2 linked regions of the Pseudonocardia sp. HH130630-07 genome follow. The main gene of each other region encodes a partner of the protein of the gene in region 2 in a complex. Links are inferred from orthologs where the notes say so. Each region holds a gene or a part of one and is shown on either strand. Other genes may lie near its edges.

Region 1 (4,826 bases), 2.4 Mb from region 2 along the record:
GCTCGAGGATGGCGGGGCTCGCCTTGCGGGCCGCCTCCTTGAACGCCATGGAGCCGGCGACCTTGAAGGCCATCTCCGAGGAGTCGACCTCGTGGTACTGGCCGTCCAGCAGCGTGAGCTTCACGCCGACCACGGGGTAGCCGGCCTGGATGCCGTACTGCATCGCGTCCTGGGCACCGGCGTCGACCGACGGGATGTACTCCCGCGGGATACGGCCACCGGTGACCTTGTTCTCGAACTCGTACAGCGCACCGTCGCCGCTGGTGAGCGGCTCCAGGTTGATGATGACGCGGGCGAACTGCCCCGAGCCACCGGTCTGCTTCTTGTGCGTGTACTCGTACTTGGTGACCGACTGCCGGATGGTCTCCCGGTAGGCGACCTGCGGCTTGCCGATGTTCGCCTCGACCTTGTAGTCGGACTTCATCCGGTTGACGAGCACCTCGAGGTGGAGCTCGCCCATGCCGGCGATGATCGTCTGACCGGTCTCGTCGTCCAGGGACACCTGGAACGTCGGGTCCTCCTCCGCGAGCTTCTGGATCGCGAGGGAGAGCTTCTCCTGGTCCGCCTTCGACTTGGGCTCGACGGCGACCTGGATGACCGGGTCCGGGAAGGTCATCGACTCGAGGACGATCGGGTTCTGCGAGTCGCAGAGCGTGTCCCCGGTGGTCGTGTCCTTCAGACCGATGACCGCGTAGATGTGGCCGGCCACGGCCTCGTCGACCGGGTTCTCCTTGTTGGAGTGCATCTGGAACAGCTTCCCGATGCGCTCCTTCCGGTCCTTGGTCGAGTTGATGATCTGCGCACCGGAGGCGACCCGGCCCGAGTACACCCGGACGTAGGTCAGCTTGCCGAAGAACGGGTGCGCGGCGATCTTGAAGGCCAGGGCCGCGAACGGCTCGTCCTTCGAGGGCTTGCGGCTGGCCGGCGTCTCACCGTCGGTCAGGAAGCCCTCGACCGGCGGCACGTCGTACGGCGACGGCAGGTAGTCGATGACCGCGTCGAGCATGGGCTGGACGCCCTTGTTCTTGAACGCGGACCCGCACAGCACCGGGTAGGCGGCACGGTCGGTGACGAGCTTGCGGATGCCGGTCTTGATCTGGGCGACCGACAGCTCCTCGCCGCCGAAGTACGCCTCCATCAGCGAGTCGTCGGTCTCGGCGACGGCCTCGATGAGGGCGGTGCGGTACTCCTGCGCCTTCTCCAGGAGGTCGGCCGGGATCTCCTCGACCGCGTAGTCCTCGCCCTTCTTGGGCTCGCCACGCCAGGTGAGCGCCCGCATCTCGACGAGGTCGACGACACCGATGAAGTCGTTCTCCGACCCGATCGGGATCTGCAGCGGGAGCGGGGTGGCGTTCAGCCGGTCCTGGATGGTCCGGACCGTGAAGAAGAAGTCCGCGCCCAGCTTGTCCATCTTGTTGACGAAGCAGATGCGGGGGACGTCGTACTTGGTGGCCTGCCGCCAGACCTGCTCGGACTGCGGCTCGACCCCCTCCTTGCCGTCGAAGACCGCGACGGCGCCGTCGAGCACCCGCAGGGACCGCTCCACCTCGACGGTGAAGTCGACGTGCCCGGGGGTGTCGATGATGTTGATCTGGTGGTCGTTCCAGAAGCAGGTCGTCGCGGCCGACGTGATCGTGATGCCGCGCTTCTGCTCCTCCTCCATCCAGTCCATGGTGGCGGCGCCGTCGTGCACCTCACCGAGCTTGTAGTTGATCCCGGTGTAGTACAGGATCCGCTCGGTCGTGGTGGTCTTACCGGCGTCGATGTGGGCCATGATGCCGATGTTGCGGACCTTCGTGAGGTCCGTCAGCACATCCTGTGCTGCCACTGCTCAGCTCTCCCTCGATCGCGAGTTGGCGCCCGACGGCTCGCCGGTCACCAGCGGTAGTGGGCGAAGGCCCGGTTCGACTCCGCCATCTTGTGCATGTCCTCACGCCGCTTGACGCTGGCGCCGAGGCCGTTGCTCGCGTCGAGCAGCTCGTTCATGAGGCGCTCGACCATGGTCTTCTCCCGGCGCTGCCCGGAGTAGGTGACCAGCCAGCGCAGACCCAGGGTGGTCTGGCGGACCGCACGGACCTCGACCGGGACCTGGTAGGTCGCGCCACCGACACGGCGGCTGCGGACCTCGAGGGCCGGCTTCACGTTGTCCAGCGCACGCTTCAGCGTGACGACCGGGTCGGTGCCGGTCTTGTCCCGGGTGCCCTCGAGGGCGGCGTAGACGATGCGCTCGGCGAGCGACCGCTTGCCGTCCTTCAGCACCTTGTTCACCAGCTGGGTGACCAGCGGCGAGCCGTAGACCGGGTCCGACACCAGCGGACGCTTCGGGGCGGGGCCCTTGCGCGGCATCAGCTCTTCTCCTTCTTCGCGCCGTAGCGGCTGCGGGACTGCTTGCGGTTCTTGACACCCTGGGTGTCCAGCGATCCGCGGATCACCTTGTACCGCACACCCGGGAGGTCCTTCACACGCCCGCCGCGCACCAGCACGATGCTGTGCTCCTGCAGGTTGTGACCCTCACCGGGGATGTACGCGGTGACCTCGATGCCGCTGGAGAGCCGCACACGCGCGACCTTGCGCAGCGCCGAGTTCGGCTTCTTCGGCGTGGTCGTGTACACGCGGGTGCAGACCCCACGGCGCTGGGGGCTCCCCTTCAGCGCGGCGGTCTTGGTCTTGGTGACCTTGTCCTCGCGGCCCTTGCGGACCAGCTGCTGGATCGTGGGCATGAACCGTCTACTTCTTCCCGTCGGGTGTGACTGCTCGACTGTCTGTCCGTGTGACTCCGGGGACCGGGCGCCGGGGTGGCCTGTCGCATCCGCCACCGTCGCGCCGGACCCCGGGGTCGGGCGTGTCGCCCCGCGCACGCTCGGAGCCGGAAGGGCCCCGCTGAGGCATTCGGGACGTCCGTCGTGCCCGTGGTCGAGGCGCGGAACCGGCCCCGGGGAGTCGAACCACCCGGGGCCCGTGCGCCACGAGGCACGCGGACCGGCCCGACCGAAGTCGAGCGCAGGGCATAACCGTACTCGGCCCTCTTCCGGGCGGTCAAAGCGGGTCCCTCCGGACTCCGCCTCGCCGACCTCCGGGGGCTTCGGAGGTCCGCGCATCCGCCGGGGAGAACCCCCGACGGAGACCTGTGGTGACCCGACGATGCCGCACACGGCGATCCCTGGCAAGCGGACTCACCCGCTCGCCGCGGAACAGCTGCCGCTCGTCGTGGCGGGATCGGTGCTGGCCGATCGGGATGCACCCCGGTTACCGTCCGGTATGCATCTGCCGACGGCCGTCAACCGGCTCGCCACGCGCGCGCTCGTCGCACCACTGCTGGCGCCGACCCTACCCCGGCCGGTCCGGCGGGCCGGCCTCGACCTCATCGGCGCGGCGATCCCGGCGCCCCGGGGGACCCGCCGGGCCCGCGGCGAGCTCGGCGGCGTGCGGACCTCCGTCGTCGCCCCGCCCGGCGCACTGGCCCCGCACCGGGTGCTGTACCTGCACGGCGGGGGCTACGTCGTCGGCTCCTCGGCGTCGCACGGCCCGCTGCTGGCGGGGCTCGCGCACGCCACCGGGACCGCGGTGTTCGCCCCGCACTACCGGCTGGCGCCCGAACACCCCTTCCCCGCCGCTCTCGAGGACGCGCTGGCGGCCTGGCGGGCCCTGCGCGCCACCGGCCGGCCGGCCGGGCACATCGCGGTGGCCGGTGACTCGGCGGGCGGTGGGCTGACGACGGCCCTGCTCCTGCGCCTGCGCGAGACCGGCGAGGACCTCCCCGGAGCGGTCGGGCTGATCTCCCCGTGGCTGGACCTGAGCTGTACCGCGGACGCGCTGTCCCGCAACGCCGCGAGCGACGCGATGCTGGACCCGTCCTGGCTGCCGTCGGCGGCCGCGGACTACGCGCCGGGCACGCTCGCCGACGCCCCCGAGCTGCGCCCGCTCGAGGCCGACCTGTCCGGGCTGCCGCCGCTGCACGTCGTCGCGGGGGCCGAGGAGATCCTCGTCGACGACGCCGACGTCCTGGTGGAACGGGCCGAGCGGGCCGGGGTCCGGGTCCGCTACCAGCGCACCGCGGGGATGTGGCACGCGTTCCCCACGTTCGCCGGGATGCTCGCCGAGGCCGACGACGCGCTGCGGGTCCTGGGCGCCGGGCTGCGCGCGGACTGCACGTCCTGACCCCGGGGCCCGGGCCGCTGCTCCGGCCCTGGGTCCGGCCAGTACCGGCCGTGCTGGTCAGGCCGGTCGGGCCGGTCAGGCCAGTCAGACCAGTCCAGCTGGTCAGGCCAGTCGAGCTGGTCAGGCCAGTCGGGCTGGTCGGGCGGGTCGAGCCAGTCGGGCTGGTCAGGCCGGGCCGGTCGGTCGTGGACGCGGCTGCGGCGCAGGCGGCGGGGCGGATGTCGGTCGCTGGGCCCGGGCCGGGCTGACCCACGGTCCGGCCGCGACAGGCGTCCCGGTGCGGCTCTGCGGTCCCCCGCGGGCCCTCGCGGCCTCGGGACCGGTCTCCCGTGCCGAGATGCATCTCATGGGGGTTCTCCGGACGCCCGTGCCCCGTGGTGTGCATCTCGGCGCGGGGCACCGCCCGGTCGTGCCCGCCCGCGCCGACCGGCACTGCTCCGGGGTCGAACGGCCGCCACGCATGCATGCTCCGGGCTCGGGCGGTCGAGGCGCCTCCCCGGCCACGGGCACGCCTGCGCACGCCGAGCACGGGACATCTCCGGGACGACCGGCCCGCGTGTGCCCCTCAGCCACGGCCGCCGACACCCCCTGGCCACCGGCACGCCTACGTACCCCGGGCACTGCACATCTCCGGGACAACCGGCCCGTGTGTGCCCTTCAGCCATGGC
Region 2 (4,884 bases):
AGCCCGCTGAGCCGGTCGTGGTCGGCGCGGGCCACCGCGCAGTGCGGGCACGAGCGTTCGTGCTCGTCGAGGGTGCCGGCGTCGGCGTGGTCCCAGACGTCGGCGGCGTCCCGGCCGCAGGCCAGCGGCTCCACCTGCTCTACCGCCATACCCGCATCCTCTCCGCCAGCGCCGTCCGCGCGCGGTGGATCCGGCCGCGGACCGCGGTCTCGGTCGCGCCGGTGATCTGCGAGATCTCCGCGTAGCCCAGGCCCTCCAGCTCGCGCAGCACCCAGGAGGTGCGCTGCTCCTCGGGCAGCTCGGCGAGCGCCCCGGACAGCGCGGTGAGCTCCGCGTCGACCTCCGCCGCCCGCTCCGGTGACCCGGAGACGGCGACCAGCGCGTCCTCCGGTGGGAGCGGCTCGGTGCGCCGGGCCCGGCGCACCAGCGCGGTGCAGCGGTTGGTCACGATGCGGTACATCCAGGTGGAGAAGGCGGCCTCGCCGCGGAAGGTGCCGATCCGGCGCCAGGCGTCGATCAGTGCCTCCTGCAGCGCGTCCTCGGCGTCGGCGCGGTGGCCCAGCACCCGGACCGCGACCCGGAACAGCGCGTCCTGGTGCCGCGCGGCGAGCTCGGCGAACGCGTGGACGTCCCCGTCCTGGGCCCTGGCCACCAGCTCCGCCTCACCGGCCGGCGAGCGGCGCGCGGGGAGCGGGACCGGCCCGGCCGCACCGGGGCGGCCCGCGTCGTCCGGGCGCCGGGCGCCGGGTGCCGCGGGCGGTGGCCCCTCGGGGGGCGTCCGGTGGGTGGCCTGCACGTCCGTCCGTCTCGGTCGGCGGGAGCGTCGGTGTCGGTGTCGGGACCGCGCGGCCCGAGGGTTGAGCGACGGGCGATCGGGTACTCGACCCCTCGAACGACCGTAGCGAGCGGCATCGGCCGTCGCGCGTCGGACACGCAGAGGAAGCGGGTGAGCCCCATGGGTCTCGGAGACAAGATCGACAACAAGGCCGAGGAACTCGGCGGCAGGGCCAAGGAGGCCGCCGGCCGGGCGACCGACGACCGGGAGCTGCAGGCCGAGGGCAAGAAGGACCAGGCCACCGGCAACCTGAAGCAGGCCGGCGAGAAGCTGAAGGACACCTTCAAGAGCTCGCGCGACTGACCGCAGCAGCCCGGCGACGGCGGCATCCCCGATGACGGGGGTGCCGCCGTCGTCGTGTGCGGGGCCTAGGGTCGCGGTGTGACCGACAGCGCCGGCCCGGGGGCCGCCGATCCGACCGGGGAGTCCCTGGTCTCGGCGGTGGCCGCGGCCGTCCTCGCGCACCCGTCGGTGCTGCGCCTCGACGGCGGCCCGTTCGGCTCGGTCGCGTCCTACCTGCCCGGCCGGCGGGTGTGGGGGGTCAAGGTGGGCGACCCCGTCGAGATCGCGGTGGTCGTCGCGCTCGGTGCCCCGTTCACCGAGATCGCCGACGAGGTCGCGCGACGGGTACGCCGGGTGCTCGGCGACGACGACGTCGCGGTGGAGGTCACGATCGCCGACGTCGGCGGAGTCACGGCGGCCGGGAACGCCCGGCCCGACACGCCGTGACGCGCCTCGCCTAGACTCGCGCGGGCCCCCGCCGTCGCCGGGTACGCCCGGCGTACCCGCACCCGGATCGCCGGTGGCGTCCGGATGCGTGTGGAAGCGTCCGCAGGATCGTCCGCCGTCCGCGGCGGGCGGGGGAGTGACAGGACCGGGGCCGCGCGCGGCGCGGCCCGGTGAACCAGCCCGTACCGGCAAGGAGTTCCACCGTGAAGAGCACCGTCGAGCACCTCAGCCCGACGCGCGTCCGAATCAACGTCGAGGTGCCGTTCGACGAGCTCAAGCCCGACTTCGACCGCGCGTACAAGAAGATCGCCCAGCAGGTCCGGATCCCCGGTTTCCGGCCGGGCAAGGCCCCGGCCCGCATCCTGGAGGCCAGGATCGGGCGGGGCCCGGTGCTCGACGAGGTCGTGAACAACGCGATCCCGGCGAAGTACCAGGAGGCCATGGTCTCCGCCGACGACGTCAAGCCGATCGGCCGCCCGGACATCGAGGTCACCGAGATCGCCGACGGCGAGCGCCTGGCGTTCACCGCCGAGGTCGACGTCCGCCCGGAGATCGAGCTGCCCGAGCTGGACGGCCTGGCCGTCGAGGTCGACGAGACCGAGGTGACCGACGACGAGGTCACCGAGCAGCTCGACCAGCTGCGCGCCCGGTTCGGCACCCTGGCCGGTGTCGAGCGCCCCGCGGCCACCGGCGACTACGTCCAGATCGACCTGTCGGCCGCGGTCGACGGCACCGAGATCGAGGAGGCCGCCACCACCGGGTTCTCCTACGAGGTCGGCCAGGGCGGTCTCGTCGACGGCATCGACGAGGCGCTGAAGGGCATGTCGGCCGGCGAGGAGAAGACCTTCACCTCGAAGCTGGTCGCCGGCGAGCACGCCGACCGCGACGCCGACATCACCGTCAAGGTGACGACGGTCAAGGAGCGCCACCTGCCCGAGGCGGACGACGAGTTCGCCCAGCTGGCGTCGGAGTTCGACACGCTCGACGAGCTGACCGCCGACCTGCGCGAGCGGCTCGGCCGGTCGAAGCGGATGGAGCAGGCCGGGCAGGCCCGTGACCGGCTGCTCGACCGGCTGGTCGAGGGCGCCCGGGTCGGCGACGACACCGTGCCGGTGCCGGAGTCGATCGTCCAGGCCGAGGTCGACAACCGCCTGCACGACGCCGTGCACGCCTTCGACCACGACGAGGAGCGCTTCGCGGAGTTCCTGTCCACCCAGGACAAGACCCGCGAGCAGTTCGACGCCGAGTCGCGGGAGGAGGCCGAGAAGGCCGTCCGCTACCGCCTCGTCCTCGACGCGCTGGCGGACTCCGAGGAGGTCTCGGTCAACGACCAGGAGATCACCGAGCGGATCCTCTACCAGGCCCAGCAGTACGGCATGGCGCCCGAGCAGTTCGTCCAGCAGATCCAGCAGGCCGGCCAGATCGGCGCGATCTACCAGGACGTCCGCCGCTCCAAGGCGCTGATCACCGCCGTGCGCTCGGCGTCGGTCACCACCCCGGACGGCACCGCGGTGGACCTGTCCGACCTGCTCGGTGACGACGACGCGCAGGCCCCGGCCGACAGCGACGACACCGCCGACGACACCGCCGCCCCGGCGGCCGACGAGTCGGCGGAGAAGGCCGAAGCCAAGGCCTGAGCAGGCAGTTCGCCCGCGACCACACGCGATGTGGTGCGCTCTCGGCGAACATCGGGCGTGGTTCCCTACGCGGTCCGTCCGGTCCGCGTAGGGTCGGCCACGAACCGGCCCGGAGAGGGTCGTGAACGGGTTCGCAGGACCCACACCGGAGACCGAGAGCGATCCAAGAGGAAGACTTCCGGGAACTGGCCGGGGCGGCGCCGCCGCCCCGGCCCGGGCCCGACTTCGGAAAGCAGGGTGAAGTGAGCCAGCAGGACACCGGCCCGCTCGCGGGCCTCGGGACCGGGCCGCAGATGCGGTCCGGACACAGCGTGATGTCGCTGTCGGACTCGGTGTACGAGCGGCTGCTCCAGCAGCGGATCATCGTGCTCGGGCAGCAGGTGGACTCGGAGATCTCGAACCGGATCGCGGCGCAGATGCTGCTGCTCGCGGCCGAGGACCCCGAGACCGACATCCAGCTCTACATCAACTCGCCGGGCGGTTCGGTCAACGACGGCATGGCCGTCTTCGACACGATGAACCTGATCCCGTGCGACGTGGCGACCTTCGCCATGGGCATGGCGGCGTCGATGGGGCAGTTCCTGCTCTCCGCGGGCACCCCGGGCAAGCGGCACGCGCTGCCGCACGCGCGGATCATGATGCACCAGCCGTCCGGCGGCATCGGCGGCACCGAGGCCGACATCACCATCCTGGCCGAGCAGCTCCGCCGCACCAAGCGGGAGATGGCCGAGCTGATCGCCCAGCACACCGGGCAGACGCCGGAGACCATCGAGCGGGACTCCGACCGCGACCGCTGGTTCTCCGCGCAGGAGGCCAAGGACTACGGCTTCGTCGACCACGTGGTGTCCCACGTCGGACGCATCGTCGGCTCGCAGAACGGGAGCGCCTGATGAGCACCTTCGACCCGCGGCACCCCGAGTCGGCCGCCGACCTGCGGGGCCCCGGCGGCTACGCGCCGGACCCGGCCCGCATGCGGTACGTGCTGCCGTCCTACGTGGAGCGCACCAGCTACGGGGTCAAGGAGTCGAACCCGTACAACAAGCTCTTCGAGGAGCGCATCATCTTCCTCGGTGAGCAGATCAACGACACCTCGGCGAACGACACCATGGCCCAGCTGCTGGTGCTCGAGTCGCTGGAGCCGGACCGCAAGATCTCGCTCTACATCAACTCGCCCGGCGGGTCGTTCACGTCGCTGATGGCGATCTACGACACGATGCAGTTCATCCGGCCGGACATCGAGACCGTCTGCCTCGGGCAGGCGGCCTCGGCCGCGGCGGTGCTGCTGTGCGCCGGGACGCCGGGCATGCGGATGGCGGTCGAGAACGCGCGCATCCTGATCCACCAGCCGGCCACCGAGGGCACCTACGGTCAGGCGTCGGACCTGGAGATCCAGGCGGCCGAGATCTCCCGCATCCGGCGCCGGATGGAGGAGATCATCGCGCGGCACTCCAACCGCACGGCGGACCAGGTGCACGAGGACATCGACCGGGACAAGATCCTGATGGCCGAGGAGGCCAAGGAGTACGGCCTGATCGACGCGATCCTCCAGAGCCGGAAGCTGTCCGTCACCGGCGGACGCTGAGGAGACACCCGGGTCACCGCCGGCCGGGCCGGCCGGCGGTGACCGCCTGCCGACCCGCCCCCGATTTCGGATCGCCGAGTAGTCCCCGGGGGCGGGTCCGG

Evidence for each region. The genes of interacting proteins can lie anywhere in the genome.
Region 1: the proteins of tig (region 2) and rpsG are in contact, whole or in part, in a crystal structure (PDB 3GTY), measured with the Thermotoga maritima proteins. The link is inferred for Pseudonocardia sp. HH130630-07 from one-to-one orthologs. Residues at the interface, in WP_004081061.1 of Thermotoga maritima: Glu122, Val124, Val129, Leu130, Tyr133, Glu188, Gly259, Ile262, Tyr263, Glu266, Ser270, Glu273, Gln274, Glu277, Arg308, Gln311, Ile312, Ser315, Tyr316, Glu325, Arg329, Arg336, Leu363, Phe366, Trp367, Arg373, Leu377, Arg381, Leu384, Glu387; in WP_004081843.1 of Thermotoga maritima: Lys34, Lys52, Lys55, Glu59, Arg62, Gln63, Glu66, Asn67, Lys69, Val71, Arg95, Ala109, Lys110, Lys111, Gly112, Arg113, Pro114, Glu117, Glu121, Ile124, Ala125, Tyr127, Asn128, Asn129, Thr130, Gly131, Lys135, Asp139, Arg142, Met143.

Annotation. Positions count from the first base shown.
Region 1 is NZ_CP013854.1:3,105,646-3,110,471, reverse strand. The notes cover bases 612-3,544. They hold rpsG (30S ribosomal protein S7), read right to left. Parts: upstream 2,347-3,544; coding sequence 1,876-2,346; downstream 612-1,875. Other genes in these bases: AFB00_RS15060 (alpha/beta hydrolase), read left to right, coding at 3,259-3,544; rpsL (30S ribosomal protein S12), read right to left, coding at 2,346-2,720; fusA (elongation factor G), read right to left, coding at 612-1,774. In the rest of the region: more of fusA, read right to left, coding at 1-611; more of AFB00_RS15060, read left to right, coding at 3,545-4,158.
Region 2 is NZ_CP013854.1:675,146-680,029, reverse strand. What follows is about bases 994-3,984. They hold tig (trigger factor), read left to right. Parts: upstream 994-1,767; coding sequence 1,768-3,201; downstream 3,202-3,984. Other genes in these bases: AFB00_RS03275 (ATP-dependent Clp protease proteolytic subunit), read left to right, coding at 3,495-3,984; AFB00_RS03285 (hypothetical protein), read left to right, coding at 1,217-1,564; AFB00_RS03290 (CsbD family protein), read left to right, coding at 994-1,138. In the rest of the region: AFB00_RS03300 (Asp23/Gls24 family envelope stress response protein), read right to left, coding at 1-149; AFB00_RS03295 (RNA polymerase sigma factor), read right to left, coding at 140-796; more of AFB00_RS03290, read left to right, coding at 956-993; more of AFB00_RS03275, read left to right, coding at 3,985-4,091; AFB00_RS03270 (ATP-dependent Clp protease proteolytic subunit), read left to right, coding at 4,091-4,783. UniProt on the Bacillus subtilis protein: Involved in protein export. Acts as a chaperone by maintaining the newly synthesized protein in an open conformation. Functions as a peptidyl-prolyl cis-trans isomerase.